Regions from separate parts of the Shewanella sp. 10N.286.52.C2 genome, predicted to be linked through region 2. Evidence: predicted binding sites of a transcription regulator. Region 2 holds the regulator's gene; each other region holds the start of a gene.
What was found. Region 2 encodes MetJ, which represses methionine synthesis genes. Its sites were predicted from a motif close to TAGACGTCTAGACGTCTA; they were not measured.
Positions count from the first base shown of each region.

Region 1: the regulator MetJ is predicted to act here: its motif matches at 1,723-1,740, upstream of metK (methionine adenosyltransferase).
Region 3: the regulator MetJ is predicted to act here: its motif matches at 6,784-6,801, upstream of metH (methionine synthase).
Region 4: the regulator MetJ is predicted to act here: its motif matches at 2,406-2,423, upstream of serA (phosphoglycerate dehydrogenase).

Region 1 is NZ_MCTV01000046.1:100,805-108,801, reverse strand. It holds gene BCU94_RS15900 (winged helix-turn-helix domain-containing protein) at 1-1,000, opposite strand, end outside; gene metK (methionine adenosyltransferase) at 1,783-2,934, shown strand; gene BCU94_RS15890 (flavin reductase family protein) at 3,077-3,679, opposite strand; gene BCU94_RS15885 (GNAT family N-acetyltransferase) at 3,996-4,586, shown strand; gene BCU94_RS15880 (hypothetical protein) at 4,634-4,999, opposite strand; gene BCU94_RS15875 (GNAT family N-acetyltransferase) at 5,050-5,592, opposite strand; gene BCU94_RS15870 (hypothetical protein) at 5,589-5,816, opposite strand; gene BCU94_RS15865 (META domain-containing protein) at 6,011-6,427, shown strand; gene BCU94_RS15860 (dicarboxylate/amino acid:cation symporter) at 6,499-7,836, opposite strand.
Region 2 is NZ_MCTV01000001.1:199,417-207,413, forward strand. It holds gene BCU94_RS00805 (bifunctional aspartate kinase/homoserine dehydrogenase II) at 1-826, opposite strand, end outside; gene metB (cystathionine gamma-synthase) at 889-2,049, opposite strand; gene metJ (met regulon transcriptional regulator MetJ) at 2,257-2,571, shown strand; gene BCU94_RS00820 (sulfite exporter TauE/SafE family protein) at 2,736-3,476, shown strand; gene BCU94_RS00825 (conjugal transfer protein TraF) at 3,538-4,728, opposite strand; gene BCU94_RS00830 (LysR family transcriptional regulator) at 4,851-5,756, opposite strand; gene BCU94_RS00835 (SDR family oxidoreductase) at 5,894-6,613, shown strand; gene BCU94_RS00840 (ABC transporter transmembrane domain-containing protein) at 6,963-7,997, shown strand, end outside.
Region 3 is NZ_MCTV01000025.1:56,209-64,205, forward strand. It holds gene secA2 (accessory Sec system translocase SecA2) at 1-1,125, shown strand, start outside; gene BCU94_RS09980 (DUF5694 domain-containing protein) at 1,385-2,461, shown strand; gene metH (methionine synthase) at 2,875-6,591, opposite strand; gene BCU94_RS09990 (histidine phosphatase family protein) at 6,889-7,590, shown strand; cobalamin riboswitch at 7,729-7,901, shown strand.
Region 4 is NZ_MCTV01000001.1:88,820-96,816, forward strand. It holds gene BCU94_RS00365 (curlin) at 1-588, shown strand, start outside; gene BCU94_RS00370 (response regulator transcription factor) at 839-1,504, opposite strand; gene BCU94_RS00375 (DUF2238 domain-containing protein) at 1,761-2,357, opposite strand; gene serA (phosphoglycerate dehydrogenase) at 2,509-3,738, shown strand; gene ygfZ (tRNA-modifying protein YgfZ) at 3,901-4,860, shown strand; gene BCU94_RS00390 (ABC transporter ATP-binding protein) at 5,066-5,734, shown strand; gene BCU94_RS00395 (ABC transporter permease) at 5,727-7,997, shown strand, end outside.

The sequences.
Region 1 (7,997 bases), on a different contig from region 2:
TAAACGCAATTTCATCATTATTGGTCAATTGATGAGGCGAAAAGTCTACCTCGTTTTTACCGGGCTTGGTTAATTGTGTACTTTGCTTTGTCGACATCGAATATGAAAACAAAGCCACTCTATCAGTTAATTGCTTCGCAAAAATAAGTGTATCTTCATCATTTTTTGACCAGCTCAGTACTCGTTTAAATGGCAAATAAAAGCAGCCCTCAGTCACAAGATCATCGGTATTTTGCTGTAAATGCCTTACTCTTACTTGGCAAACACCACTAGCTAAAACTCGCACGTAAGCCAGTTTTTGATCGGACGGCGACCAAGCGGGAGAAGCTTCTTCACTATCGACAAACGAAATTAATTTCAGTGGCGAGTCATTGTTATTAAGCTCTTTAATATAAATTTTGCCCGGTTGCTGACCATTACGCCATTGCATCGCAAGGTATTTGCCATCATTGGACACGGCAATATGCTCTTCAACCCCTTCAAAATTGGTCACTTTACTTTTTATTGGTGACGCCAAAGCGGCTGCGGCTTCAGGCTCTGTAAAAGATTTGATAAATTGATAAGCGGAATAACTGAGTAGTATCACAAATGCGAGCACAAAAACTGCCAACACGGTATGTTTACGGCCAGCCTTTTTGTGAGTGATATCTGAAAGACTCGTCTCCTCATTAGCTGAAGAAATTAATGAAATCGGTAACACTAATTGGTAACCAAGTTTTGGTAATGTCAGCAGTAAATCAGCTTCAATATGTAAATCTTTAAAGGATTTTCGTATTAGCCATACTGAATTAGTGAAACCTTTTTCACCAACAGCTTGGTTACCATCCCAGATGGTATCAATTGCTGTTTGGCGAGAAACAATATGATCTGGACTATCAATAAACAGTTTCAGCAACTCAAACACTTTAGCCGACAACTTAATTGTCTTATCACCACAGCTTAAGGTCATTATGCTGCAATCTAACGTACACGGCCCTATTTGATACTGAAGTAATGCCATCAAGTCTCACCTAGTAATTTGTTATTATTATTATTTTCACTAGTCATCATAAATATAAATCAAATAAAAACCATTCTACGCACAAGTTGTTTGATACAAAATTAATTAAGCCACTGTTAATATAGGAATTAACCAGTGTTACAACTTGTATCGAAATATAAACAGTCACTTTATATAAATAAATATTATGAGTTATAGCTTGGTAGTATACAAAATAGCGTACCAGCTAACAATTACGTTTACATTTATTTAACAAGCGATTTGTGTTGATATTAGCGCTTTTTTTAGTGATAAATGCTAAAGGCACAGCAGCATTATTTAAAATACAACTTACTTGTCTGATTTTATTCAATAAAGACACGAGGTTAACCACAGTATTTTTTCAGAGCTTAGCCTCTCTTAAGGCTTATCAAACTCTGTATAGGTACAATAAAGTGGAATCTTGCTGGTTTACATAAGGCTTAATGACCATATTTCTAGTAAGTCAATAAGGGGGCCTCTATTGATAAGCCCAAATCCACTGGCTAAATAAATTGTTTAATTTAGCATACAGCCTTAAAAAATATCACCACAAAAAACACATTAAACTAATACAATCATAAAGATAAGCACAACTAATTCCTAAACAAGCTTTTAGGTTGAATTTAATTATTTGCGGCATTGCACAATTTTTGACTTATTATCGTATTGGGGGGTGTTATCATTTTTAAATTCGACTAAAATAGACGTCTAGATGTAGATACCTCTACACGTTCAAATTCAAAAAGACGAGATTTCCCATTATGGCAAACCACTTGTTCACCTCTGAGTCGGTCTCAGAAGGTCATCCAGATAAAATCGCTGATCAGATTTCTGATGCAGTATTAGACGCAATTTTAGAGCAAGACCCTAAAGCGCGTGTTGCTTGTGAAACTTACGTAAAAACAGGCATGGTATTAGTCGGTGGTGAAGTCACAACTTCTGCATGGGTTGATATCGAAGAAATCACGCGTAAAACAGTGCGTGAAATTGGTTACACTCATTCTGATATGGGTTTTGATGCTGATTCTTGCGCCATTTTAAATGCCATTGGTAAGCAGTCTCCTGATATCAACCAAGGTGTTGACCGCAGTGATCCTGCAGAACAAGGCGCTGGTGACCAAGGTTTAATGTTTGGTTATGCCAGCAACGAAACTGACGTATTAATGCCTGCTCCTATTACTTACGCTCACAAACTTGTGAAACGTCAATCTGAAGTACGTAAAGATGGCACCTTACCTTGGCTTCGCCCAGATGCAAAAAGCCAAGTTACCTTTGCTTATGATGAAGGTAAAATTGTTGGTATCGATGCAATCGTTCTATCAACTCAACATCGTGAAGATGTTAGTCAGGAAGACTTAATCGAAGGCGTAATGGAAACCATCATTAAGCCAGTTTTACCATCACAGTGGTTAAACAAAGATACTAAGTACTTCATCAACCCAACTGGCCGTTTTGTTATTGGTGGCCCTGTAGGTGACTGTGGTTTAACCGGTCGTAAAATCATCGTTGATACCTATGGCGGCATGGCGCGTCATGGTGGTGGTGCTTTCTCAGGTAAAGACCCATCAAAAGTTGACCGTAGTGCTGCATACGCAGCACGTTATGTAGCGAAGAACATCGTCGCTGCAGGTCTTGCAGATCGTTGTGAAATCCAAGTTTCTTATGCAATCGGTGTAGCAGAGCCTACCTCAATTAGCATCGAAACATTTGGTACCGGTAAAGTATCAGAAGACGTATTAATTAAGTTAGTTCGTCAACACTTCGAACTGCGCCCTTACGGCCTAACAGCGATGTTGGATTTGGCTCGTCCAATTTACCAACAAACTGCTGCTTATGGTCACTTCGGCCGTAACGAATTCCCATGGGAAGCGACTGATAAAGCTGAAATCTTACGTGCTGATGCCGGTCTATAATTAGCCCTCATTACAGTATGTAAAACTAAAAAAACCGTCAATTGACGGTTTTTTTATATCTATAATTTGCTGATTGATTCAACTTGGACTATTTCGCTATAGTTTTATTTCGCTACAGTTCTGCAGAGCACATAAACTGTCACTACTTACGAGTAAGCTTAACCTTCTCTCTGGTTAAGCAGTAATCACTGCCGGCCATTCTTCCTATGGCATCTAATTTGTCACTATCGATTCTAAAATCCTCAATGATGTCATCTTTAACATGAATAGCGACGACATTACCTAATATTAAATGGCCAGATAACGGTTCATTGCCCAAATCAATAATCTGATTAAGCTGGCACTCAAAGCTAATTAGCGCTTGCTTAACGAGACTCGGCTTAACTATAGATGCTGGGGCTTTTTCAATGTTGGCATACTCAAATTCATCTATATCCGCAGGAATATGATGGCAAGTTTCATTCATCACCGCTAAATCAGGATAGCTCACTGTATTGATGACAAATTCACCCTGTTGGCGAATATTAGTTAACGTATCCTTTTCCTGACCATCATCCATGCCCATAGGGTTGAAACACAGCACTGGCGGGTTAGCGCTGGCCACAGTAAAAAACGAAAAAGGTGCTAAATTGGCCACCCCATCAACAGAAATAGTGGAAACCCATGCGATGGGTCTAGGCGTTACTCCACCAATCAATAACTTATATATTTGTTGCTTACTTAACTGTTGTGGCGACAATAACATTAGGCTCTCGCAAATATTCTTAATAGGGTAAATCACATTCAACTTTAACAGTACTATGTCAGGTATGTACGCTGTATAGGTTTTAAAAATATGTTAACCCAACACATTTTGATCGGTTAAAGATGAAACTCCTTTGCAAGATATCAAACCGCTGTTCAGAATGACAATTGCTCAATTCTAACAAGGGAGTAATGAAGCGAGTCTTTTCTATCTAAGCCATCAATTAAACATTAAAATTGTGCCATCCAATAACAAAAGAATGAGCTTTCACCTTTCAGAACTTTATCGCTCTACATACTCAATAGGTAAAAATTTAATGCGTAAAACCCAATGGTTATTTGATGATGTCACTCAATTCAAAACGTCAATAGCACCAGCGATGACAGCCGGGCAACAAAAGCGCTGGTCAATGCTGAAACAGTTTTACAAACAACAGATGCCTTATTCAAAGCCAACAATGAAAGAAGATATAGCGGTGATCATGGCTCAAGATACTCAGTTACAGCAGTCGAATATTGATAAAGAAATGAATGAACCTGTTAATACAGTTTCTAGTGCCGCTATTGCTAAAGGAAAGAGTCGCAATAATCCTGACAATAGTATTATTGCGGTAGTAAGAATAAAGCCCATTGGCCAATATCAGTTGGTAACCGGCCTTGTCGTTGCTAGTGAGTATAGAGGCGGTGGACTTGCCCATACATTGCTAGCATTCATTGCTGAAAAACTAAAATGCGAGCAATGTTTTGTATTTTCCTTACCCCATTTAACCCAACTTTATCAAGAGCATGGCTTCAATGAGGTAAAACTGGCGACAAATGATATTCAACAACTTTATCTAAAACATCATTCACCACAAAAACCATTGGTGCTAATGCAGCTGCAGACTCAACTTTCTTCTAGAAAATAGTTTAAAAGCAACCGCTTGTTAAAAACTTCGCGTTAATAATCGTTTCGTTAACAGTGATCAAAATGCGCAGTTTCGACACACATAAAGGAAATCTGCTGTAATGATAAAACTGGTACATTCATCACTCGACCATTGTCAGTATCAAGTAGGTGATTGTCAGTACTCAGCACAATTTGCTCTTGATAACCATTTGAACGCCCGCATAAAATCCATTGGTCTTGCCATTTTACTGCATATATTGACTGAGCATTCCCGCTGGTTGTCGGCTGCTTATTAAGCTCAAATGCTTCACAATCCAAATCATTAGCCGCAAGCACACCCACTACAATTTTTAAATTCTCGAATGCTGATAGTCTTAACGACAAATAAGATGCAAATAACTCATTAAACAGCTGAGTTGTATTTTGTTCCATAGTGACCTCTTAAACCTCATCTTGATGTCTTTTTCGATGAGAGTACGATACTAATTAGCTAACACCAGTAAATAATAATCACGCTGCTGAAAGCCAAAATAATCGACCACTTCCATCGATGCCTTACGGGTATGTGCGGCAAAAGATAATGCATTATCTTCAGCAATGAAGGTGACCATATAAGGTAGCTTTTTGCCTACATGCCTTGCTAACTGACTAACCAGTTGTTCAAAAATACCTTGGCCGCGATGATTACTATGGATCCAAATAGGACCATATTGGCAACTGTTACTCTCAGATAAACGGCTATAACCCATTTCGATACTGGGTAAGCGCTTTAATATCGCTTGATAGATAGACCAAGATTTAAATAGGGACCAAGGGCCAGCAATAACATAACCAATAATCTTGCTATCGCAGCAAGCCAGCATTATCCAGCCTTGATTAATTAAGCTGGTAATTTGCGGCTCCGAAAAGTGTTGCCCTGCCATCCCCTGTCCATTTGACCCTAGCTCATCATGCATATGAGTTAGCTCAAGCTGAGCAATTTCAGCGGCATCATCTCGTTGGGCTAATCGATAACTAACTTTCATTTATCTTGCTCATCATCAGTTGAGTTTACGGCTTGTTTTTGCGCCCAACTAAAAACCAGGGCTACCGGATAAGGCGCCATGATGACAAACCCAAGCCCAATTAAACACGCCACGACTAACATGCCAGAGACTTGACTAGCCACTTCAGTGAATAAATACAAACCAGCGCCGACGGCGACAAAAATCAATCCAACGGCATGCAAAATTTTAAAAATGTTACTCATTAAACTCACTCTTTTTGGCTAATAGCCTTATTGTATCGCCTTATCGGGCAGATTCGGCTGATTTAACATTTATTGATTAAATAAGGCGGTAATAAAATCAGTAAATTATCATTAATTATTATTCAAGATGAAAAAAATCAATGTGACTCAGTATATACTATGGCTATTAACGACCCTATTTGGAAATGCCTCTCATGTTCAAACCTCTCCTCGGCGCGTGTGGTATTATTTTTGGACTCAGTGCTTGTCAAAGTGCGCCGCCTCCAGTTGAACAAGTCAATCTACTTGGCAGTTGGCATATTGAAACCGCGCTATCAAATCCTGTGATTGATAATAGCCCTGCACAAATTACCTTTGCTGAAGAAGGTAAATTATCTGGCAACAACAGCTGTAACCGCTTCTTTGGTGATTATAGCCAGCAACAAGATAAGCTAAGCTTAACGCCTGCAGGCACTACCAGAATGGCCTGTGTTGAAGTATTGATGCAGCAAGAGCAAAGTATTATGAAAGCAATGACGTTAGTCACCAATATCAAACAAGCGAAATCGGGTAAGCTATTACTAAAATCTCAAGATGGCGCCACCTTATTGGTATTGGCTAAACAAGATTAGCTTGCGATTAAACAAAAAAATAGTGAAGCCATGGCTTCACTCTTTTTGTATCAATCGCTCACAGCATGATGCTAGCTAGGTATTTTTACCTGTGACTCAGTTTGTTGTAATTCAGTTTCTGCCTGCTGCACAATCATCGCAGACTGCTCCATATCCGCATTATAATGCTCAACATCAAGTTCATCTTCAGAGCGAGCAATCATAGTCGTTGCCACTAAGTCTCCTGAAACGTTAACCACTGTTCGCGCCATATCTAATATTCGGTCGATACCGGCAATAATTGCCACACCTTCAAGTGGTAAGCCTACCGTTGTTAACACCAAGGTCAACATCACTAAACCAGCGCCAGGCACACCCGCAGTGCCAATTGAGGCTAAAGTCGCGGTAAGAATAATCGTTATGTATTCAACCCAAGTTAAATCCACCCCAAATGCCTGAGCAACAAATAACGCAGTCACGCCCTGATAAAGCGCTGTGCCATCCATATTAATGGTGGTTCCCAGTGGCAATACAAAGCTTGAAATCTTTTTATTCACACCTAAGTTTTCACTGGCACACTTCATGCTCGCAGGCAGGGTTCCTGCTGAACTTGAAGTGGTAAATGCCACCGCCATCGCATTAGCAATGCCTTTAAAAAACTGCAGCGGATTGAGTTTGCCAAACACAGTTAATACTAAGCTGTAAAAACCAAGAATATGTAATGCACACCCCAAATAAACCGCTACAATGACTTTAATTAGCGGCAACAACATCTCTAAGCCATACTCACCTGCAACCCAAGCCATCAGGCCAAACACGCCATAAGGTGCTAACTTCATCACCATGTCAGTCAGCTTGTACATGGCTTCTGCTAAGCTTTCAAATAGCTTAATCGCAGGCTTGCCACGCTCGCCGATTAACACCAGTGAAATACCTAATGCCACAGCAAATACAATTACCTGCAGAATTTGACCACTGGCTAGTGCCGCGACAGGGTTAGTCGGCACAATATTAATCAAGGTATCCATTAAGCTTGGCGCTTGCTTTACATCGGCTGCAGCTGCAGCCCCTTTAAGACCAAGACCTGCACCAGGCTGCATGATATAACCGACAAGCAGGCCAATACTGATAGCAATCGAAGTGGTACCTAAATAAAAGGCAAAAGACTTAAAGCCAATTCGGCCCATTTTCGCCGTATCCTGCATCGAGGTCACACCAACAATGAGCGAGCAAAATACCAAAGGAATAATTAACATTTTGATGGTATTTACAAACAAAGTACCAATGGGTTTTAAATAGTTGGCATCTTCACCTAGGCTTACCCCAGTAATAATACCTAGCACCATACCTATGAGGATTTGTAACCACAAAGGAACTGACATCCAGCGAGACCAGGCCCGACCAAGAAGTGAAGGAGCATGTTTTGACATGATTTAAAACCCTGTAAAATTGATAGTTGAGTAATTAAGTACGCTGCTTATGATATGACTAACGAATGCACCGCTAAAGGTGGCATATATCACGATAAAAATCGGCGACGCATACTAGCATGACACCTCAACTACATTAGATGATCTAGGTCACCTTATAA
Region 2 (7,997 bases):
CGAGACTAACATTAGTATCAAATAAGGGCTGTAAAGTTCGGCTGTGCAGTACTGGCGAGCCGAGTTTAGCTAAACGATCGGCTTCAGCAAGTGACATGCTTTCAAGTAATTTGGCATCATTAATTTTATTCGGATCAGCGTTAAATACCCCTTCAACATCGGTCCAAATAGTCACTCGTTCAATGTCCGCTAAGCTGGCAATTAAGGTGGCGCTGTAATCTGAGCCATTGCGGCCAAGTAATAATGTATCCCCTTTACTGTTGGCGCAGATAAAGCCGGTGATAACTAACCGTGTATTTGGATTAGCATCCAGCAGCTTTTGGACTTTTTCGCGGGACTCATCAAGACGAATATTCGGCACAGGCCCTTCATCAGCCACCAGCAGTGAGCAGGCATCAATATTCGCGGCAGCAACGCCAGACTCTCTTAATAAGGCTGCCATTAATCGTGCTGACCAACGCTCACCAAAGCTTAATACATGATTGAGCTGAAATTCATTGCGCTCTTCAAGGGACAATAAACTGACTAATTGCGATTTATCGGTTGATAGGCGCTCACGTAAATCGCGCGCTTGTTCGTTTGAGAGAAGTTGCTCAATCAGGTTTTGCTGATAGCTCACCAGTACTTGTAGCTCTTCTTGCCACAAGTCACCGTTTTCTCTTAAGGAGAGTAATTTATATAAAAAGTTAGTACTTTTACCCGCAGCTGAAACAACGACTAAATCATCACTGTTGCCATGAGTCAGTAAAATATGGGCAACGCGGCGATAGCAATCTGCATCAGCAAGACTTGAACCACCAAATTTATGTAAATGACTGCGGGCCATTTTTCACTCCTTAAACAACATATACCAGCCTGACTACATGAATATAGCCAAGGGAGATTAACTTAAAGCGCAGCGACAGCAGCTAAGCCTACTTCAATATCGGCAACCAAGTCTTCAGCATCTTCAATCCCGACAGATAGTCGCAGTAAAGTATCTTTAATGCCAGCTTCATACCGTGCTGCAGGCGCCATTGCTCTATGGGTCATGGTTGCAGGTACGGCAACTAAGCTTTCCACTCCGCCTAAGCTTTCAGCAACACTGAAAATAGACAGTGCATTTAAAAAGGCGACCACTTCTGCTTCACCACCTTTAAGTTCGAAACTTAACATAGCGCCGAAGCCTTGTTGTTGCTTAGCTGCAATATCGTGACCTGGGTGGTCTTTTAAGCCTGGATAATACACTTTTTCGACAAGATTGCTGGCCTGAAGTACGTCAATAACTTGCTCAGCATTTTTTTGATGCTCGCGAATACGTACAGCTAAAGTACGAATGCCACGTAAGGTTAGGTAACTATCAAAAGCCGAGCCTGTTAGCCCTAAGGTGTTTGACCACCAGTGTAGTAACTCACCCAGTTCAGGGTCTTTTGCCACCACAGCGCCACCTACAACGTCACTATGACCATTGATATATTTGGTGGTGGAATGCATGACGATATCAGCGCCTAGCTCTAATGGCTGTTGCAAAATTGGCGATAAAAAGGTGTTATCAACCACAACTAAGGCATCGACTTTATGGCTTTGCTCAGCAATAGCTTTGATATCAACAACACGTAATAATGGGTTTGACGGCGTTTCTAACCACACCATTTTAGGTTTCTGAGCAATCGCATCACTGAGTGCTTGCTCATCTGTTTGATCAATCACCAGTAATTTAAATTGGCCTTTGTTGGCAAGATTTGTGAACAAACGGTAACTACCGCCATAACAATCGTGAGGCACAATCAGTAAATCATCGGGGCCTAATAAACTAGTGACCAAGGTAATCGCAGCCATACCGGTACAAGTAACCACCCCAGTAGCGCCATGTTCAAGTTTGGCAATGGCTTCACCTAACACGCAGCGCGTCGGGTTTCCTGAACGACTATAATCAAACTCTCTAGGGTTTTTATGGCCATCAAAAGAATAGTTTGTTGATAGATAAATCGGCGGGACTACAGCGCCGTATTGGGTATCTGACTCGATACCTTGGCGTACTGCTAGCGTAGCTGCGCGATGTTTGCTCATTGTAAACTCCTAAAGAATACACACTAAAGAGATGTCTAGATGGCTAAATGTACCTAAGCTAAGTCACATCGTCAATACAAATCAGCCGTTTAGACGTCTAAACATAAAGAAATCTATTTCCATTCGTTATAGAATAACCGCAATAATTTGACTGTTATTATTTAGCGGTTAAAATCTGCCACGAATCTATCGTATAAAGGTGAGTTAATGACTGAATGGAATGGCGACTATATCAGCCCATATGCCGAACATGGCAAAAAAAATGAACAAGTTAAAAAAATCACGGTATCCATACCTTTAAAAGTTTTAAAAGTATTGACTGATGAACGTACCCGCCGCCAGGTTAATAACTTACGTCATGCAACCAATAGTGAACTACTGTGTGAAGCATTTTTGCATGCCTACACTGGACAACCACTGCCAAATGACGGTGACTTATCAAAAGAAGGGCCTGATAGCATCCCATCTGAAGCAAAAGCTTTGATGGATGCCATGGGAATTGAGTGGGAAGATCTTGATTAAGTCAAGCTAGCGACTAGCGCTGAAGTACTTGCGCTAAAGTACTTGCGCTAAAGTACTTGCGCTAAAGCATAAGCCTGCTCAATTAATCAAACACTGCTCGTCATTTAACGCATCGAGCTCTCAAGCTGAGAGTGAGTTGCAGTATTGCGCCTAAAGAGTCGACAATGGAATTTATCGATCCGCAGACCTTGATGCTTGCATCGGTTATCATTTTTCTAGGCGCATTAACCCAAGGCCTTATCGGTTTTGGGCTTGCGGTTGTTGCCAGTCCACTTCTCTATATCATCGACCCACAATTAGTCCCAGCCCCTGTGATTATGATGGGTTTTTCCATCGCCTTATTGACCTTATTGCGTGAACGTACTCAACTGGAGTTTAATGGGCTGCAATATGCGCTGCTGGGGCGAATACCTGGTGGCTTTATGGGCGCAGGTTTATTACTGTTTGCCCCCCAAGCAGTACTGGGGTTAGCCATTGCCTTTATTGTCGGCGCTGCGGTGTTGCTGAGTATTTTTAAGATCACAGCGCCAGTAAATCGGCTTTCGCTATTTATTGCAGGTGTCTTGTCGGGGGTATTTGGAAATATTGCCGCCATTGGTGGGCCACCATTAGCGATTTTATTAGCCGGTAAAGATGCGCCGCAGTTTAGAGCCGCGCTATCGATCTTTTTTGTTTTCAGCTCAATGATCGCACTGATTATTTTAATGCTTGCAGGCTTAGTGGAAGAAAAGCATCTGTGGTTGTCATTGATGCTATTGCCATCTGTCATACTCGGAAATATTGCCGCAGGAAAGCTAACCAATAAGGTTGATAAAAATAAGACTCGCATCGCCACTATGGTGTTATGTAGCTTAAGTGCATTATTGCTAACCCTTAAGTCGTTAATTGAATTATCAGCAGGCTAGTCGATCATCTTTTTGTGGCAGATATAAATGCAACAATGATGACAGCTAAAAATGATAACGCTTAAAAGTGATAAGAAGTTTGCAGCACAGCGCCAATGGCATCATCACCATAGCTGCCGCTCATATCCAGCTTAAAGGCTTGGCCGATGGCAAAGCCGGTGCCGAAAGAGTAAATATCTACGCTATTATCTTTTAAGTCATGGCGGTAGCCCATGCGTAAAAACAGCCAGTCAGTGGCTTTAACTTCACCGCCCACTCGCCAATACTGCACCGCATCAAACTCGCTAAAACGGCTTTGCTCCACCAGATCAATATCCGTGGTTAAGGTGACTCTGGACCAATCATAAGCAGCTCCCACTGTGACTAACGGCTCAATTTGGTATTCAAATGTCCGTCCTTGAGCTTCAACTGTGGTTATTTTTTTACTGAATAAATTACGAGCAGACAGCCCTAAGGTTAAGCTTTCTGTTGGCTCAATAGCCACCCCAAGATCAAGGTTAAATAAGCTGTCATCATTTCGATATTTATCATCATCAAAATCATCGACATCAAAGTTATTGGCACTGGCACTGTAATGATAGGTATCAATGCGTTGAAACTTAGGTGAAATCCCAACTTTTACAGGCATGTTAACTATAGATAGTGGAAAGCTTAACGCCACCCCAAAATCTGTGACTCCGGCGGCTAATACAATGCCTTGAGAGTCTAAGTCAGTGAGATCTGCAGGAGGGTTGGCGGGATCGAGATTAGTCAGCATATCAATATCACCTTGAGCAATATCAGCAACGCCCATAGCGTCAAGATGACTTTTGTAAAATAGCGCCATTGGCACGGTTTGAGTTGGCAATACTAATGCTGCGCCAATTGCGGCTGATACCGAGGCGTTAGTGCCGTTGAGGGCATTTAAATTAATAACTAAATCATCACGAAAACCAGCAATATCATCAGTATCATTGCCGTTTATGGCCGTTTCTAAGTCATCAAAACTGTCTTGTAGTGAGTCAAACTTATCAAGCATATTGTCGCTATCATCCACTTCAGCAGCCACAACCGGTAACAGTAAGGAGAACTCATTGGTTTTTGGGGCGTAAATAGCCAGTAAAGCGGGATTAATAAAACTTGCGCCGATACGGCTAGATGAGGCTACACCTGTACCGCCCATGCTATCACTGCGAGCTTCAAAATAAAGCTGACCCGCTTGCGTATTTATCGCAAACAGCAGTAAAAACAATAGCAGCGCTAAGGATCTCATCATTCACCATTTTCATTTTTAATTATCTAATAAAGATAGTCGAAAAAATTAAAAATAGGCTTCAATCCCGTTAGACTTTTACGGCATAGATGAATTTAATCAGCCGTTTTTTAAATGTTATTTTATGAATCAGGTAGATAGCGCTTAAAATTTTCCATGGTGAATTGAATAAATTTTTTCAGCCTTTCTGGTTGGAATTTATCTTTATGGTAAAGCATATAAAAAGGCGTGTCGGGAATATGCCAATCATTAAACACATTCACTAATTGACCCGCTGCAATTTCATTAGCGCAATATAAATAAGGTAATCGCACAATGCCATTTCCTGCTAAGGCGCTGGCTTTCATAGCGCGGCCATTTTTACACTTAAAACCGCCCTTAATGGCAACGTCTACAGCTTGAGCATCTTGCCTATGGCCAAAGCGCCAATGGCTGATCGAGCCAGTAATACACAGGTGATTATTAAGCTCGCTTGGATGCTGCGGTTGACCATATTTCGCTAAGTATTCAGGGGCGACTAAAGTGCGGTTTTCGATATCCATCAGCTTTCTGGCCACCAAGCTTGAATCTGCCAGTTCGCCCATGCGAAATACAATATCAAAATGGCCCTCGATTAAATCAACCCGCTGGCTACTAAAATCAAGATCGATGGTAATTTCAGGATACTGTTTAATAAAATCATTCACCAAGGCCACTAAAATATCTTCACCAATCACCCCGCCAACGCAATTAATGTGAATATTGCCCTGTAATGTTTCAGCGCTGTCTAATGTCATTGCCACCACCTGATCGATTTGCGCTAACGCTTGCTGGCATTGCAACAGCAATTGCTGACCTTGCTCTGTCAGTCTTTGGGTTCTGGTGGTTCTAATAATTAGGCTAACACCAAGAAATTTTTCTAAACTTAATAATTGCTTTGATAAATGCGAACGTGAGCAGCCTAAGACCTGTGCAGCTTCAGTAAAGTTACCTTGCTCAGCAATCACCACAAAGGCTCTGATATCAATCAAATTTATGTCTAAGTTCATAATAATGTCTATTTTAGTTTGTGGTCATCAACAAGTTATTAGGAGCCACAGGTAAACAATGATGTTCTTTGTGGATTATATATCAACAATGAGCCATTACCTATAATGGACACAACTTAACGAACGAGGTAAAAATCATGAAATCACTTGTTGTCATTACTGGCGCATCATCAGGTATTGGCGCCGCTATGGCGAATGCATTTAGCGCTAAAGGTCACCCACTACTTTTACTTGCTCGTCGCGTTGAACCAATGCAAGCACTTAACCTGCCCAACAGCTTATCTGTTAGCGTTGATGTTACTGATGCTGCAGCGATGAAAACAGCGATTGCGACTGCTGAAGCAAAGTTTGGCCCTGTTGGCTGCTTAGTCAATAACGCTGGCGTAATGCTACTTGGTCAAGCAGATGTACAAGATCCTGCCCAGTGGAGCCAAATGCTCAACATCAATGTGATGGGCGTGCTTAATGGTATTCACGCTGTGCTTGCTGATATGAAAGCCCGTAAAACAGGCACTATTATCAACGTAAGCTCTATAGCGGGTCGTAAAACATTCCCTAACCATGCAGCATATTGTGCCAGTAAGTTTGCTGTGCATGCGCTAACTGAAAATATCCGCGAAGAAGTGGCGATGGATGATGTGCGAATGGTGACTATCGCTCCAGGCGCTGTTGAAACGGCCCTGCTTAGCCACACAACCGATGAAGATATTAAAGCCGGCTACCAAGAATGGAAAGAGTTCATGGGCGGCGTTATCGAGCCTACAGCAGTTGCTGATGCGGCTGTATTTGCCTTTGAAATGCCGCAAAATGTTTGTGTACGAGAAATTGTCTTAGCGCCAACTCGCCAACAACCTTAAGAATATATCAAGTCTAGATAGGTCTACATTTCAGCTAAAAACCATGAGTTATTACTCATGGTTTTTTATTATCTTTGCATTAATTTTAATAAGCGGCCTCCCTTTACATACTCCACGCGTACCTCATGCAAACTCATTCTCTTATCCCTCGTAATAATGCCGCCATTTCTAGCAAACTCGCTGCATCTGATTAAAAATCAGTTTAACCCCAAGATGTTATATTGATTGCTTAATATTTAAACTAAGTTAGATTAAGGTAAGGAAAACTGACTAAAACAAGCTACGCTTAAATCATTGGTTTATTGATTGCTTAGTCGTTACGCATTGCGATAAAAAGGACATTTTTTGTATGCAGGAAAACTTCAGTTTATTTTCCAGGAATAAAGCCTTTCCCGAGCTATTATTGTCATCGACATTTATCAATTTATTGTCGCTTGCACTGCCATTCACCATGCTACAAATCTACGATCGTATTCTGCCAAATCAAGGTTATGGTACTGCCACTATTCTTGTTTCTGGTGTGGCGATTGCGATTTTGCTGGAATTATTACTCAGATATGGCCGCAGTTGGCTACTTGCGGCATCAGCAGCCAATTTTGAATTAGAAACCACAACCAAGGTGGTTAACAAGCTCATGCAAGCGGACTATCACCATGTTGAATCCATGGGAACAGGTAAAGTTACTAATGGTTTAGCCAGTATTGCGAGTATGCGAGAGCTCTATTCAGGGCAAGCAATTGTGGCACTCATGGATTTTCCATTTGTGCTCATTTTTCTTGCATTGGTTGCCTATATTGGTGGCCCGCTGGTATTCATTCCGATAGTCGTCTGGGTACTTGTTGGCGCTCTGGTTTATGTCATTGGCAAAAAACTCGCCATAGCCACTGAGGATCTCGCTCTTTCAGATGCTGAACGAACCCGAATGTTGATACTGGTGTTATCAGGGCTAACCACAGCCAAGGCCCTATCTTTAGAAGACCGATTAGCCAGTATTTATAATAAAATAAACCACCAGCGACTAGCACAACAGCAACAAGTCGATTGGTTATCAGCTAAGTTACAAGAAGTCATCCAAGCAGCATCGCAAGGAACAACACTAATATTAGTGATGCTAGGTTGCTTAGAAGTCCTTAACGGTTCGCTTACAACGGGTGGACTGGCTGCATGTTCAATATTAGCGGGTCGCGCCATCTCACCATTAAGTGCAATTATTAGCCTTCGTTCTCGACTTGTGAGTGCCAAAACGGCGATGTCACACGTAGATGATTTGACCGCCATTCCAGCCGAAGCGTTTAGTGCTGAAAAAATCTATCAACAAAAAATCCCTAACGGCCCTATTAGGTTTCAAAAAGTCGATAGCAGTAATTTAGGCACTGTCATTCAA
Region 3 (7,997 bases), on a different contig from region 2:
ATAGACAAGCCAGATCGGGTGTTCAGTACAAAAGCCGAAAAAACCATTGCCATTTGCAATGAAATATCCTTGATTCAACGTACAGGGCAACCTGTTTTGGTGGGCACGCCCAATGTCCGCGAGTCTGAAAACTTATATGCTTTGTTAGTTGAAAAAGGGATTGAGTGTTGTCTGCTCAATGCTAAAAATGATGAGCAGGAAGCCCAAATAATTGCTCAGGCAGGTGCTTGGGGGGCCGTCACCATCTGTACCAACTTGGCCGGACGCGGTACAGATATTTTACTGGGGGCAAAAGACACTGCAAGCAATATACAAGTAAAAAAGGCAGGTGGCCTGCATATTATCGGCACTAGCCGATTTGAGTCGAGACGGATAGATGATCAATTACGTGGACGGGCGGCAAGGCAAGGCGAGCCTGGGTCTTCGCAATATTTTGTCAGCCTTGAAGACAAATTGTTTAATCACTTGGGGCAGGATGGCTTGTTGTCTGGCAAAAGTGACACTGGGGAGTTGCTATCCAATGCCCGTATCAGCAAAAAAATTGCGCACGGCCAGCGAGTGCTAGAAGGCGCGAATCTTGATAGACGCAAAGCGTTATACAAATACAGTGATTTGGTTGAACAGCAAAGGCAAATGATCCACCAACTACGGAATGACATTTTACAGGGGGAAGGGGCTGAAGAGTTTAAAAGCAAAGTCACATCGCGTTGGCAAAATCTCAGTACAGTCGTGAGCGATGAAAAGCTCAATGAAGCCCTGAATATTGTAGTTATGCACGCCATCGACAAGCTATGGGTCCAGCATTTGTCTGAGATTGACTATATCAAAGAAGGCATTAATTTAGTGGGGACAGCGGGCTCCAGTTTTATGTTAAGTGGTAACGAGCCTTACCATGTGTTTATCCATCAGGTGCAGCAAGTTTTTGAACAATTATTGGCAGAATTAAAAACTGCGGTGGTTGATTTGTTCAATAACCTTGCCATAGACGAAAACGGGATTAATCCCAACAGTGAATTATTTGCAATGACAAAATCGACCTCATCATATGTGGTCGCTGATAATCCATTTGACGCTGTAGACAGACAGTTTATAGCCAGTATATGGAAGAAGTTGAAGTTAGAATAAAATTTATTGGAGGTAGAGAAACTAACTTCGATTGTAGGAACATGTTGGGGAAAATGAATATTTTGCGTCAGAGTATACAAACTCAAACACCGCCGCAGTCTCCAATACTTTTTAATAATGGGTGGCATGTTAAGTATTGTTGTAGATAATAATAAAAGTATATCCCAATGAAAGGTAAGTTATTAAAAATTGTAATTTTTTCTATTATGGTATGTTCTTTTTTCATTATTAGAGTGAGTCGAAGGTTAAGGATAACAGAATGATAAGAGTCATTTTTGCAGCTCTGGTTTTATTACCTAGCTTGGTAAATGCACAGCAAGGTATACAAAGTCTAAATGCACGTGTTAAACAGAAGACTGAGGTAATGGTCTTAGGAACGATGCATTTAAAAAGTATTAAAGAAGAGATCGACCTGTCTGAAATTAGAGGTTATTTAGGTAAATTTAAACCAACAGCTATTGCAGTCGAATCACTTCGAGGTGAAGATATTTTTACAATGCTTAATGGCTCTGTTGAATATCATGAAACTTTAACAAGCTTTGTGGGTGATGAACTACTGAGTATCGCAAAAAAAGAACAATCATCATTAGGACTTTCTGCCACTGAAGCAATACAGAAAATGAAACAGTTTGAAATAGTAAATAATTTGTCCGATGAAAAGCGAATCGAACTTATAAGACTATCTATTGCAGGCTACTACCCTGATACAGCAACACTACACTGGTTAAAATTAACAGAAAATGACACTTCTCAATTGTCCTCAGATTTAAAAGCCTATCTTAATGCGCGTGCTACAAAAAATAATGAAACACTCAATATCGCAATTAACTTAGCTTTAAGTGAGGGCATAAATACGATCTACCCTATTGATGACCATCTTGATAAAGATATGTATCAAGACATGGTTAAAAGGTTAATGCCATCTTATAGTAAATCCCAAGCAGGAAATGAACTTCAAAAAAGTACGTTTATAACTAAATCTCAAGCTTTGCAAAAACACGCAATACAAACAGGGGATTGGCTGCCTTTATACCTTTGGTTGAATAGCCCTGAACAAAGCTCTCAAGTTATTGGGCAAGAGTGGAGTATGTTTGTTGATAAAGATTTAGATGTTGAACCTGCGTTAGCTAGAGTTGCTTTATGGGAAGTTAGAAACCTAAATATGGTGTCTCACATCATGAGAGTGGTTGCGAGTGAGATTGGCGGACGAATTGTCATTATTGTAGGTGCATCTCATCGGGTATTTTTCGAAGAATACCTTTCAAAAATGATAGGTGTTGAAGTAATACCGTTTTCTGACTACGTAACTGAATATGTTGGGTCAGAATCAAAGTAAATACTCAATCGCCACAAATAAACCCAAATCGAAGAGATTGAATATCAGGTGTAAGCGCGGCTGTGACCGTCCATGATATGGCGAAGTTTCACAGTGTGAAACGTTCTGAGCGAGCGGCATGGATGCCGAACTGGCCGTTTAACAAGGATGTTATTCGTCATGGCCGAGCTTTCAGGGACCTTTTGACTTATATAAAGAGTGCAGCGTGTCACAGCTGTGCTTGCACGAAAGCCTGCGGCAGGCAATTGATAACCATGAAGGTGCGATTTTAGAATAATAGCCGATACCTTAAAGGCTAAACGCCAGGTATAAAAAATGTGGCCTAGTGGCCACATTTTTAATCCAAACGAAGTTTGGAAACCTAAAGAGTAACCTTATGATTACTCAGGATCACTCTCTATTCAGGGTCACTCTTACTCAGGATCATAATCCAACACGGGTGCCAACCACTTCTCCGCTTCAGCCAATGTCATGCCTTTACGCTTGGCATAATCCTCAACTTGATCGCGGCCAATATTGGTCACCCCAAAGTAACGTGATTTCGGGTGAGCAAAGTACCAACCTGATACCGCAGCGGTTGGAAACATGGCATAACTTTCAGTGATATTAAGGTTAATCGTTTCATCGGGTTTTAGTAAATCCCATAACAAGCCTTTTTCAGTATGATCAGGACAGGCTGGGTAACCAGGTGCTGGGCGAATACCTTTGTATTTTTCACGAATAAGGGCTTCGTTATCCAATACTTCATCTGCAGCGTAACCCCAAAACTCTTTTCGTAACCGTTCATGCATACGCTCTGCAAAGGCTTCAGCTAAACGGTCGGCTAGGCACTTAAGCATAATGGCGTTGTAGTCATCATGGTTGGCTTCAAAACGTGCCACATGTTCATCAATGCCGTGGCCTGCGGTGACAGCAAAGCCGCCCATGTAGTCGGCGACGCCTGAGTCTTTTGGCGCGACAAAATCAGATAAACAGAAGTTGTCATTGCCCACACGTTCAAGCTGCATCCGCAAGTGATGGGTGGTCATTTCAACCGTGGTGCGTGTTTCATCTGTGTATAGCTCAATGTCGTCATGGTTAACGGTATTGGCAGGGAATAAGCCAATGACCGCTTTGGCAGTAAGCCATTTTTCACTGATGATGGTTTCAAGCATGGCTTTACCATCGGCATAGAGCTTACGGGCTTCTTCACCGACAATTTTATCATCTAAAATTTCAGGGAAGTGACCATGCAGCTCCCAGCTTCTGAAAAACGGCGTCCAATCGATGCGATCCACTAGATCTTCTAGTGGGTAATCATCAAATACTTGGCGGCCCAATTTGTTCGGTTTAAATGGGGTGTAGTTATCCCAATCGTGTTTACAGCGGTTTTCACGGGCAGCGTCAATTGACACTATGGTTTTGCGTTTGGTTTGTGATAACCGCTTTTCACGCATGATGTCGTATTCAGCATAGGTTGCATCAATGGTGGGCTGGCGAGTGTCGTTATTTACCAGTTTTGACACCATAGGCACTGCGCGCGAGGCATCGGCAATGTAAATTGCACCATGTGGATAATGTGGGGCAATTTTTACTGCGGTATGAATTTTCGAGCAGGTTGCACCACCAATAATCGCCGGAATGGTTAACCCTTCTCGGTGGAAGGTTTTGACGTTATGTACCATTTCATCAAGGCTTGGGGTAATAAGCCCTGACATACCAATAATATCAATATTGTGCTCTTTTACGGCTTCGAGGATTTTTTCAACTGACACCATGACGCCTAGGTCGAACACTTCAAAGCCGTTACAGGCTAGCACCACGCCGACAATGTTTTTACCAATATCGTGCACGTCACCTTTTACGGTAACCATTAAAATTTTACCGTTTGATTGACCTTCAACTTTTTCCGCTTCAATGTATGGGTTTAAATAAGCCACGGCTTTTTTCATTACCCGGGCTGATTTAACGACTTGCGGCAGAAACATTTTGCCTGAGCCAAATAAGTCACCGACCACATTCATCCCATCCATTAATGGCCCTTCAATCACATCAAGTGGGCGGGTGGCAGCGGCGCGCGCTTCTTCGGTGTCTTGGTCGATAAACTCAGTAATGCCTTTCACTAAGGCGTGGGATAAGCGCTCATTAACGGGCAGACTACGCCAAGCTAAGTCTTCCTTTTTAGCCACTTGTTTGCCGTCACCACGAAAACGCTCAGCAACATCTAGTAGTTGCTCAGTATTGCTTGAGTCGGCAACGGGGCAAGGTAAATTCAGTACCACATTTTCGACTTTTTCTTTTAAGTCTTTGTCGATGTCATCAAATATGGCTAACTGACCTGCGTTAACGATACCCATGTCCATGCCCGCTTGAATCGCGTGGTATAAAAACACCGCATGAATGGCTTCGCGGACTGGGTTGTTACCACGAAACGAGAACGAGACGTTTGACACACCGCCAGAAATCATTGCATGGGGTAGAGTGGCTTTAATGTCTTTAATGGACTCAATAAAATCGACGGCGTAGTTATCGTGCTCGTCAATGCCGGTGGCAATGGCAAATATATTCGGGTCGAAAATGATGTCTTCTGGGGCAAAGCCAACCACATCAACCAGTATGCGATAGGCGCGGGTACAGATTTCGGTTTTACGGGCGCGGGTATCGGCTTGGCCATCTTCATCAAATGCCATCACAATAGCGGCTGCGCCATAGCGTTTCACTAAGGTGGCTTGCTGAATAAAGGCTTGTTCACCTTCTTTCATCGAAATGGAGTTAACAATCGACTTGCCTTGAACGCATTTAAGGCCAGCTTCAATCACGTCCCATTTTGATGAGTCGATCATGATAGGCACCCGAGAAATATCAGGCTCTGAGGCGATTAAGTTCAAGAACTTTTTCATCGACTCGACGCCATCAAGCATACCTTCATCCATGTTGACATCGATGATTTGTGCGCCGTTTTCAACTTGCTCACGCACGACATCTAGGGCCTCTTCAAACTTTTCTTCTTTGATTAAGCGCAGGAACTTGGCTGAACCTGTAACGTTGGCACGCTCGCCGACGTTAACAAATAATGAGTTGCCATCAATGGTTAATGGCTCAAGCCCTGATAAGCGACAGGCAACGGGAATATCAGGTATGACACGTGGCTCATGGCTGATAACGGCATCGCGAATAACACTAATGTGCGCTGGTGTACTACCACAACAGCCACCCACAATATTGAGCATGCCTTCCCGTGCCCAATCACTGATCACTTCGGCCATTTCTTCTGGGGTTTCATCGTAACCACCAAACTCATTAGGTAAGCCAGCGTTAGGGTGGGCAGAAACATAACATTCTGCAATCCGTGATAACTCTTCAACGTAGGGACGCAACTCTTTTGGGCCAAGGGCGCAGTTAAGGCCAATGGATAATGGTTTGATATGGCGCAGTGAGTTGTAAAAGCCTTCGGTGGTTTGCCCAGTTAGGGTACGACCTGAAGCATCAGTAATGGTGCCTGAAATCATCACAGGTAGACGATCACCAATTTGATCAAACACTAATTCGATGGCAAATAATGCGGCTTTGGCGTTGAGGGTATCAAAGATGGTTTCGACCATGATGATATCTGCGCCGCCATCAATTAATGCACGGGTTGATTCAACATAGGCTTCGACTAACTCATCAAAGCTGATATTACGAAAACTGGGGTCGTTCACATCTGGGCTGATAGAGCAAGTGCGGTTGGTTGGCCCAAGCACTCCTGCAACATAGCGTTTAATACCCGTTTGCGCAGTAACGTCATCAGCGGCTTCACGGGCAACTTTGGCGCCTTCAAGGTTAATTTCTGCTGACAACGACTGCATGTCGTAATCGGCCATAGCAATCGTGGTGGCATTAAAGGTATTGGTTTCAATAATGTCAGCACCCGCTAACAGGTATTTAGTGTGGATATCTTTAATGATTTGGCGTTGGCTTAGCACCAACATGTCGTTGTTGCCTTTTACGTCACAGTGCCAGTCTTTAAAACGCTCACCACGGTAGTCTTCTTCTTCCAGTTTGTAGTCTTGAATCATTGTGCCCATGGCACCATCGAGGATAACTATGCGCTGTTTTAGCGTATTTGTAAGTTGTTCAAGTACCTGACTGTAGGAAGTCGACTTCGCCATAACGTATTACCTTAATTGCTTTTATGCTAATCACTTAATCGAGCGTTAAATAACACGCTAACTTAAGTAGTTAGTGGATTGTGTTAACGGTTTTAGATGAAATAAGCATACCTTTATTTATGCTTTTATAGGGCAGAATAATGCGAAATCCCCTGTAATAAAATTCATCTTAAAATATTTTGTTTGGACATTTAAACGTATAGACGTCCATAATACGTTTAAATAGATTGTAAGAGCAAGCCCATTGCTCACACTAAAAACATAAGCCAATTGAAACGGCCGATGGAGTCTCCTTAGATGAAGCAAGCTAAGATAATATTGTTACGCCATGGCCAATGTGAGGGCGACAGTATTTTGCGGGGTAAAACCGATGTGGCGCTAACTGATTTGGGGCTAACGAACATGCACCAGAGTGCGGCTAAGCTAGGGCTATTAGGTTGTTTGCCATCACTGCAGCTATACAGTTCGCCTTTGGTGCGCTGCCATGCGTTTGCCGCTGAATTAGCGCAGCAGTTAAACCAAGTGAGTGCTGATTTAGCTTTACAGGTTGAGATAATGTCTCAATTACAGGAAATTGATTTTGGCTTGTGGGACGGAAAAAGCTTTGCAGAGCTTTATCAGCATAGCGCTAAAGCGTTAGACGCCTATTGGGATAACCCTTGGGAGCATGGCGCGCCCCAAGCTGAGCCCATGGCTGAATTTGAACAAAGGGTGGCGCAGGCTTTTGCGCAAATAACCTTGCAAGCTTACAACTTGGCTAAAGCTCATACTGCTGAGGCTAATAGTGCTAAGGCAACAGCATCAGCCACTGCTCTGGTAGTGACTCACGGTGGAGTTATCCGTCATATTATCGCTTTGGTGTTAGGGCTTGAGCGCTGTAAAGGGCTATATGGACAACTGAATATAGATTATGCCGCGACGGTAACCATTGATGTGTTTTGGCCTGAAGCTGATGATAAATCGACTAAACCCGTCTATCGTTTAAACTGGAATAATTAGTTTTAGCCTAAAATTAGCAGAAAAAACTAACTTCACTTAGGCAGATATACCGTACAATATAAGCCGCATTTATTAAGTGCAATAAAATTTCAAATTAAGTCAATTTAGCTGCAGTTGAGTGCTTGTGTGAAATGCTTTAAGCAACACCAGTATCAAGCGGTTCGCTAAATGAGTAGGGAATCGAGAACTAGCCTAAATGCTGTTTAGCTCGAACTGTACCCGCAACTGTAAAATAGCATCTCATCACTTGTAAGATAAGTGATTAATGAATGCCATTAAGTCAGATACCTAGCTTAGTTTTTCTTGCTGAATTAGCAGCACCTAACAACAACTTGAGCGGGTAACTCAGGCGGAGTTTGTATCGTGATCAGTATTAAAACCCCAGATGTGGCTAAACATGCCTCTTG
Region 4 (7,997 bases), 110 kb from region 2:
TTTGGTAACCAAGTGGGCGGCGCTAATATTGCTATTTTAAATGGCTCGCTTAACGATATTGAAGTCGTACAAACTGGTGATGCCAATTTAACTGAGTTTATTGTTTATGGTGATGAGAATGTTATATCTGTAGATCAAAGTGGTGCAGATAACTACACAGCTTTTGTAGCTGATGGCTTCTATAATGAGGTCACTATCACTTCCTCAGGTGAACTTAACTTTGCATATTCAGAAACCGTTGGAGATAACAATACAGTTGATATGAGCCAAACAGGCAATGATAACGAAGCCGTTATTTCAAATATCGGTTCAAATCAGACTGTTGATATCAGCCAAGAAGGTGATTTTAACTTAACTGATATAGTCGCCTTTGGTGATGACCACTCAATTACCGTTTCTCAGCTAGGCGACGGTAACTGGGTTGGTGGAGATGATGGTTACTTTGCAATTGATGGTACTATGAATACATTAAATGTAACCCAAATTGGTAATGATAATACGGTTACAGGCATGCAAATTGGCACTAATGATATTGCCACTGTAGTCCAAACCGGAAACTTTAATTCTGCAGCAATTTACCAGAATTAATTTATAGAAAATTTTCTTACTGAATATAGGGAGCACATTGCTCCCTATATATTTACTTTAATATCTCCTCCACTGGCAAAGCTTATTGTTTTCATTACGTTAAGCTAATTCTGTGCAATTTTATGACATAAGCTCATAAATTAATTTTACACGATGAAATAATTGCCGAAACAAACAAAAAAACCAGTTACAACTAGCAACTGGCTTAATAACATCTCTAAATTATTTTAAAGCGGGTAAATAACCTAAGTTAAGCGAACTCAAAATGGGCTTGATAAGTTTGTGCCCAACGCAGTAACTCGACCCGATTGCGAGATTGGGTTTTCCTAAAGATGGAAGAGATATGTGCCTTTACCGTGTGCTCACTAATGCAAAGCCTGTGGGCTATTTCTTTATTCCTTGCACCGCTTGAAACTAGCTGAATAATGGTTCTTTCACGATTAGTGAGCATTTGCAGCATTGCGATAGTATCTGGGGGGATTTCTGTATTAGCATCAAGTTTTTGTACTAGTCGGCGGAAAATTTTGCTAATTAGCGGTCGATCATACCAAAGCTCATCAGCTACCATTTTACGTAACCCGGTCAACATTAAATCCATACGTTGGTCGGCATAAAGTAAGCCTCTTACACCTAACAATAGTGCAGACTCCTGATCTAACGAGCCCCGTTCAACTTGATATAAAGCGACAGGGACATGATTAACTAGCCGTGATACCAACAGCGGAATGCCTTTGCTATCCAGCGCGGCCCCCTTTTGGGCGATCAAATAGAAACAATTAGTATTATGTTCTACTTCAAGTTCACTAGGGTGTTTCACTACCCTGGTTTTTAACCCTATCGACTCAGCTAAAATAGCCAAGTTGCAAGGCGCTGCAACCTGGTGTAAGAAGACTAATTCATCAATATTCGAATTCATCACTTTTCTCCCTGAAAAGTATTCTGTATCTCTCGGCTATACGAGTTTCTTCCTGAAACATTGATAACATAATAACAACATAATGCAATAATAGTACATTTTAACTAGCCCATAAGGCATTTTAACTAGTCTATAAAGTATTTCTGCAATACTTAAGTACTCATTAATAGATTAAGTGCTCGCAAACCAAGCCGTTACCAAAAATAAAACAAGTAAAAATAAACTTAACAGTCACAAGATCTATAAATGTAGCTGATTAAAGTGATGCTAACTGCTTATTATGTACCTTTGTGAGCAAGACTAATGCACTAATACCACCTATAAGTGCCATAAACATATCTGACTGTGTATCCCACACATAGCCTTGAGTGCCTAAAAACGCCTCCGCATTCTCACCTGTTGCAGCTGCAACCCACCACTCAATAAGTTCGTAAAAAGCAGAAAATGCCAATACAAAACAAACTGATAGAAACTGACACCAATAGCCCGGTTGTAAGACGTGATTTCTTAGCATCACCTCTCTTGCCAGTATGACCGGAATAAACCCCTGAGCAAGATGGCCGATTTTGTCATAATTATTACGTTCGCTACCCATCACATCAGCCAACCAATCAAACAGTGGTACTTCGGCATAGGTATATTTAGCTCCGACCATGAGCACGCAGCAATGTAACAAAATCAATAAGTAAGCTAAGGGTGTTAGGGGGAATTTATTACGGGTAAAAAATAAGATGGGTAAGGCGATTAATGCTGGCAGTGCTTCTAACCACCAAGTAAACATATCTTTAGGTGAACTCACCGACCAAACGAGCACGACAGCAAAAATAACCACCCATATAACTTTCTTATTCACTATACATTCCCTTTAGATGATATTGTTCTAAACCAAGATCACAGTCTTTAGCCATCTAGCCCTCTACAATGGCAATAAATAATGCTATTTTGGTTGCGCATTAATGTCAGCATAACATAAGCATAACTATTGATAAGAGGGTACCCACACCATGGCAAAACACTCGCTTGACAAGGATAAGATTAAAATCCTGCTGTTGGAGGGCGTCCACCAAACTGCAGTCGATGTACTTAAGCGTGCAGGTTATACCAATATTGAATATCACAAAGCTTCCCTTCCTGAAGACCAGTTGCTGCGCTCAATTAAAGATGCTCACTTTGTCGGCCTGCGCTCGCGCACCCAATTAACCGCTGAAGTGTTGAACCATGCTGAAAAACTAGTCGCGATTGGCTGTTTCTGTATTGGTACTAACCAAGTTGATATTGCCGCTGCTGAGAAGTTAGGCGTACCCGTTTTTAATGCGCCATTCTCAAACACTCGCAGTGTTGCTGAGCTAGTGTTAGGTGAGATCATCATGCTGATGCGCGGTATTCCTCAGCGTAACGCCCTTGCCCACCGTGGCGGTTGGTTAAAAAGTGCCAATGGTAGCTATGAAGTGCGCGGTAAAACCTTAGGGGTCATTGGTTACGGCCATATAGGTACTCAGCTGGGTATTTTGGCTGAAACCCTCGGTATGCGGGTGGTATTTTTCGATATTGAAGACAAGTTGCCACTGGGTAATGCCAGCCAAATCCATTCAATGGAAACACTATTGAATGAAGCAGACGTTATCAGCTTGCATGTACCAGAAACTGCGCAAACTAAAAATATGATTGGTGCGACAGAGTTTGAACAAATGCGTTCAAAAAGCTTTTTTATCAATGCATCACGGGGCACTGTGGTTGATATTGATGCGCTTTCTGATGCCCTAAAGTCAGGCCATATTGCAGGCGCTGCAATTGATGTATTCCCAGTTGAGCCTAAGTCAAATGATGACGAATTTATTAGCCCACTACGTGGACAAGATAACGTCATTATTACCCCGCATATTGGTGGTAGTACTGCTGAAGCTCAAGAAAATATCGGTATTGAAGTCGCGGGTAAGCTGGCTAAATATTCTGATAATGGCTCAACTGTGTCTGCGGTTAACTTCCCTGAAGTGTCATTGCCACAACATAAAGGCACCTCGCGCTTATTGCATGTTCACCACAACCGTCCAGGTGTGTTGATTAAAATTAACCAAGCGTTTTCAGAAAAAGGCATTAACATTGCTGCGCAATATCTACAAACGACTGCAGATATTGGTTACGTGGTCATGGAAGTCAATTCAAACCAAGCCGAACAAGCGCTGGGCGAGTTAAAAGCAATTGAAGGTACTATTCGTACCCGCGTATTGTTTTAATTCAAGCTAAGTCGGTGAACGATTTAACCTTAGGCTTATCTCGCAGTTAAATTGTGAATTAAAGCTATCTTCAATTAATTGAAGATAGCTTTTTCTTTTGAGCCTCACTGAATTCCGTTACACTCAAAGCTTATCTTTGTTGCTCACCTTAGGGATCATTTTATGACACTCGCAACCACACAGCCAAACTGGGATTACTTAACTTCAACGCCCGACTTACTGGTTTCAAACTTAAGCCACTTAGGTTTAATTGAAGTGACCGGTGAGCAAGGTAAAACCTTTATTCACGGCCAAGTCACTACCGATATCGTATCGCTGACAGAAACTCAGTGGCGCTGGGGCGCACATTGCGATCCTAAGGGTAAGATGATTGCTAGCTTTAGAACCTACACAATTGCTGAAAGCCTTTTTATTTTAATGCCAGCATCAGTATTACCGCTAAGTTTGGCCTCATGGCAGAAATATGCGGTGTTCAGTAAAGCGGAATTAACTGATGTCACTGCTAAGCAAGTTATTTTAGGCTTTGCTGGTACGAAGGCTGCAGAGTTTATTGAGCAGCAATTTGGACGGATTGAACATGAAGTTACTCACGCTGAAGGCGCTATTATTTTAAAAGATGCTGAGCGCTTCATAGTGATTACATCAGCTGAAAAAGCGCAGCAATTAGTCACAGCTTCAAATCAACCACTATCTAGCCACCAAGCTTGGCAAGCATTAGAAATTCAAGCCGGTTACGCCAATATTGACGACAACCACAGCAGTGAGTTTGTACCACAAATGTGTAATATACAGGCGGTAAACGGTATTAGTTTTGAAAAAGGCTGCTACATGGGCCAAGAAACCATTGCCAGAATGAAGTACCGCGGTGGTAATAAACGCGCCCTGTATATTCTATCCGGTAGTGCCTCTGAAACTGTCAGCAGTGAAACTCAAATTGAAATTGCCTCAGAAGATGGCTTTCTTCGAGCGGGTAAAGTTATCGAAGCGGTTGAATTTAATGGCCAAGTGCTATTAACCGCAGTATTGGCTAACGATACGCCAAATGATGCAAAACTAAGAGTAAAAAATGACAACCAAAGTGAGCTAGTGGTGAAGCCGCTACCTTATTCGTTAGAAGATTAACTTAAACGGTTATATGGGTTAAAGCCAACAAAGGCTGCTAACCGTAACATTAAATAAAGGCTGATGGATGAGGTTACTTCTCATTCTTCAGCCTTTTTTATTATTTCAAAATCAACATATAAACGGGTTATTTCAATGAAAAGTCGATCTAAGTAATTTTATTTGTCGTATGATGATGTAATTACAAGTAATACCAGAGACGCTAATGACAGCAGTGATCACCCAACTATCGCAAGTATCCAAAGGCTTTAACGATGGCGATAGACTCCATCAGGTGCTTAACTGTGTCGATTTATCCCTGCATCGTGGTGATACCATTGCGCTAACCGGCCCCAGCGGCACGGGCAAAAGCACCCTACTTAATATCATTGCCGGTTTTGAGAAAATTGATTCTGGTCAGTTACAACTCATGAACCAACAAGCAGCGCAGTGGCAAGATAGTCAATGGAGCCAGTTTAGGCGCGCCCAACTTGGTATTGTCTTCCAACAATTCAACTTACTCACCCCGCTTAATGTTATCGATAATATCCGTTTTGTATTACAGCTTAATAATCAAAAGTGGAGTGATTGGGGCGATGAGCTTATTACGCAGCTTGGGATTAGTGACATTTTAACAAGACCTGTTGAAACCTTATCGGGTGGTCAGCAGCAACGCGTTGCCATTGCCAGAGCGTTAATCCACAAACCGGCATTATTACTAGCAGACGAGCCAACCGGTAATTTAGATGAAGCTGCAGGTCAGCAAGTAATGGAGCTAATGTGCCAGCTTACCATGGCTGCAAATACCACGGTGTTGATGGTAACCCACAGTGAAACCTGTGCGGGCTATATGAAACGCAGGTGGCATTTAGAAAAAGGCCATATTCATGAGTAATCAGGCTCAAGACATCACTGTCAAACAATGGCTGTTGTCACTAAAAATCTTCTTTGCCCACTACCGCCATTCGCCATTACAAGCTGGTGCCATTCTTCTCGGTATCCTCCTCGCAGTCACCTTGCTAATAGGCGTCAAGTCTACCAATGAAAATGCAGTAAGAAGTTACAGCGAAGCCACCGAACTATTAAGTCAACGGGCAAGCTTGTTGATCACCCCAGCCGCAGGGCAACAACTCATTAATGAGCAGGTCTATTTCCGATTGCGTCAAAGCGGGATCAGTAATGCTTTAGCTGTGATTAATGGCCTTGCAGTCGACGATAAAGGGCGGCGCTGGCAAATTCAAGGCAGCGATTTATTTGCTGCAGTTAACTTACAAAACCATTCATCTGAAGCTCAAACGAATACCAACAGCAAAACGCCCATTAATATTCCACTGGATAAGCTATTAGCAGGCAGCAATGTGTTGTTAATGAGCCAATCCCTAGCGGATAACATAGCAAAAGACGGGTGGTTTTATTTACAAAACCCACAAGATAAAGCCGCTAACACTATCAAGCTCGAAGTGATCAGTGTCGATGATGATTATGGCTTAGGTAATGCCATTGTCGCTGATATCTCTTTAGCGCAAATCCTATTAGACCAACCCAATAAGCTGTCTTATATTGCTTTGTTTGATCCTGCTGAGCCACTGATTGAGCAAATCAATAGTCAAAATCTATTACAGCAACAGGCGAGTATTACAGAACAAGATCAAGGCCAGGCGCTACAAGAGCTTACCCGTAGTTTTCACTTAAACCTTAACGCCATGAGTATGCTGGCTTTTGTGGTAGGGCTATTTATCGCTTATAACGGCGTGCGCTACAGTTTGATGAAGCGGCAAAAATTATTAGTACAATTACTGCAATTAGGGATTAATAAGCATAATGTGATGCTAGCACTGGTCGCTGAGCTCATTGTGCTGGTGATCATTGGTGCAAGCTTAGGCTTTATTCTGGGGCTGCAACTCAGCGTCTGGTTACAACCTATGGTCGCCATGACACTAGAGCAGCTTTATGGCGCTCGGCTAATGCCCGGCAACTGGCAATGGCAGTGGTTTGCCCAAGCCATAGTGTTAACCTTGTTTGCCGGTTTACTCGCCTGCCTGCCACTGTATCGACAATTAACGCAACAACCCCTCGCCCGAGCTGGCACCAAACATAATCAAGCAAGCAGTTTGCTGGTCACCCAACGCTGGTTGTTTGCCATCGCGATAGTGGCATTAACCATTTGCGCTGCACTGTTTCCGTTTACTGAGCAATATCAATTTAGCCTCGCACTGATGGGGATTGTTATTGTCGCTATCCCACTATTGCTGCCATTAACACTGCATTATGTCAGTAGTAGTTTGGCTAAGTATTTTCCGGCAGGATTATGGCAATACATGATGGCAGAAACCAAAGAGTTAATCGGGCCGTTATCGTTAGCCATGATGGCGATGCTATTGGCGCTAACCGCGAACATTTCGATGAATACCCTAGTGGGCAGTTTTGAAGTCACCTTAAAAATCTGGCTTGAAAGCCGCCTTCATGCAGATTTATACATGCGCCCGTCAAGCGAAAACATCACTGATATTGCGTCTTTCTTAGAGAAGCAGCCTAAGGTCACTGGTATATATTCACAGTGGACAGTAAATAGCAGTTATCAAAATATGCCCGTTGAACTTGTGAGTCGCGATTTGTATTCAACTAAGATTGTCAGTTCGCTAAAACAGCAATCAGATGACTTCTGGGCTGAATTTACTCAGGGTAATCAGTTGATGATAAGTGAGCCCATTGCGATTAAATACAAGTTACAAATTGGCGATAGCTTTACATTGCCAATCATGTCAGCAAAAACGAATCAACACCCCGTGACCATTGGCGCTATCTTCTTTGATTATGGTAACCCTAAGGGTCAGGTCGTAATTGGTAATACACTATGGCAACAATTACAATTGCCCAAGCAAGCTAAAAGTATCGCTGCCAGCTATGATGGCGATATAAACGAGCTTGAACAATCACTCGTTAATAGCAAGCTAATTTCAACAGCGCAAATGTATAACCAAGCCAAAATTAAGCAGCAAGCCATAGCCATGTTTAAGCAAACCTTTTCTATCACCATGGTGCTCAATAGCCTCACCTTAATGGTGGCTGCCATTGGATTATTCAGTGCATGCTTAATGCTAACCCAAGCCAGACAAGCACCACTAGCCAAACTATATGCCCTTGGGGTGAGCAAAGCA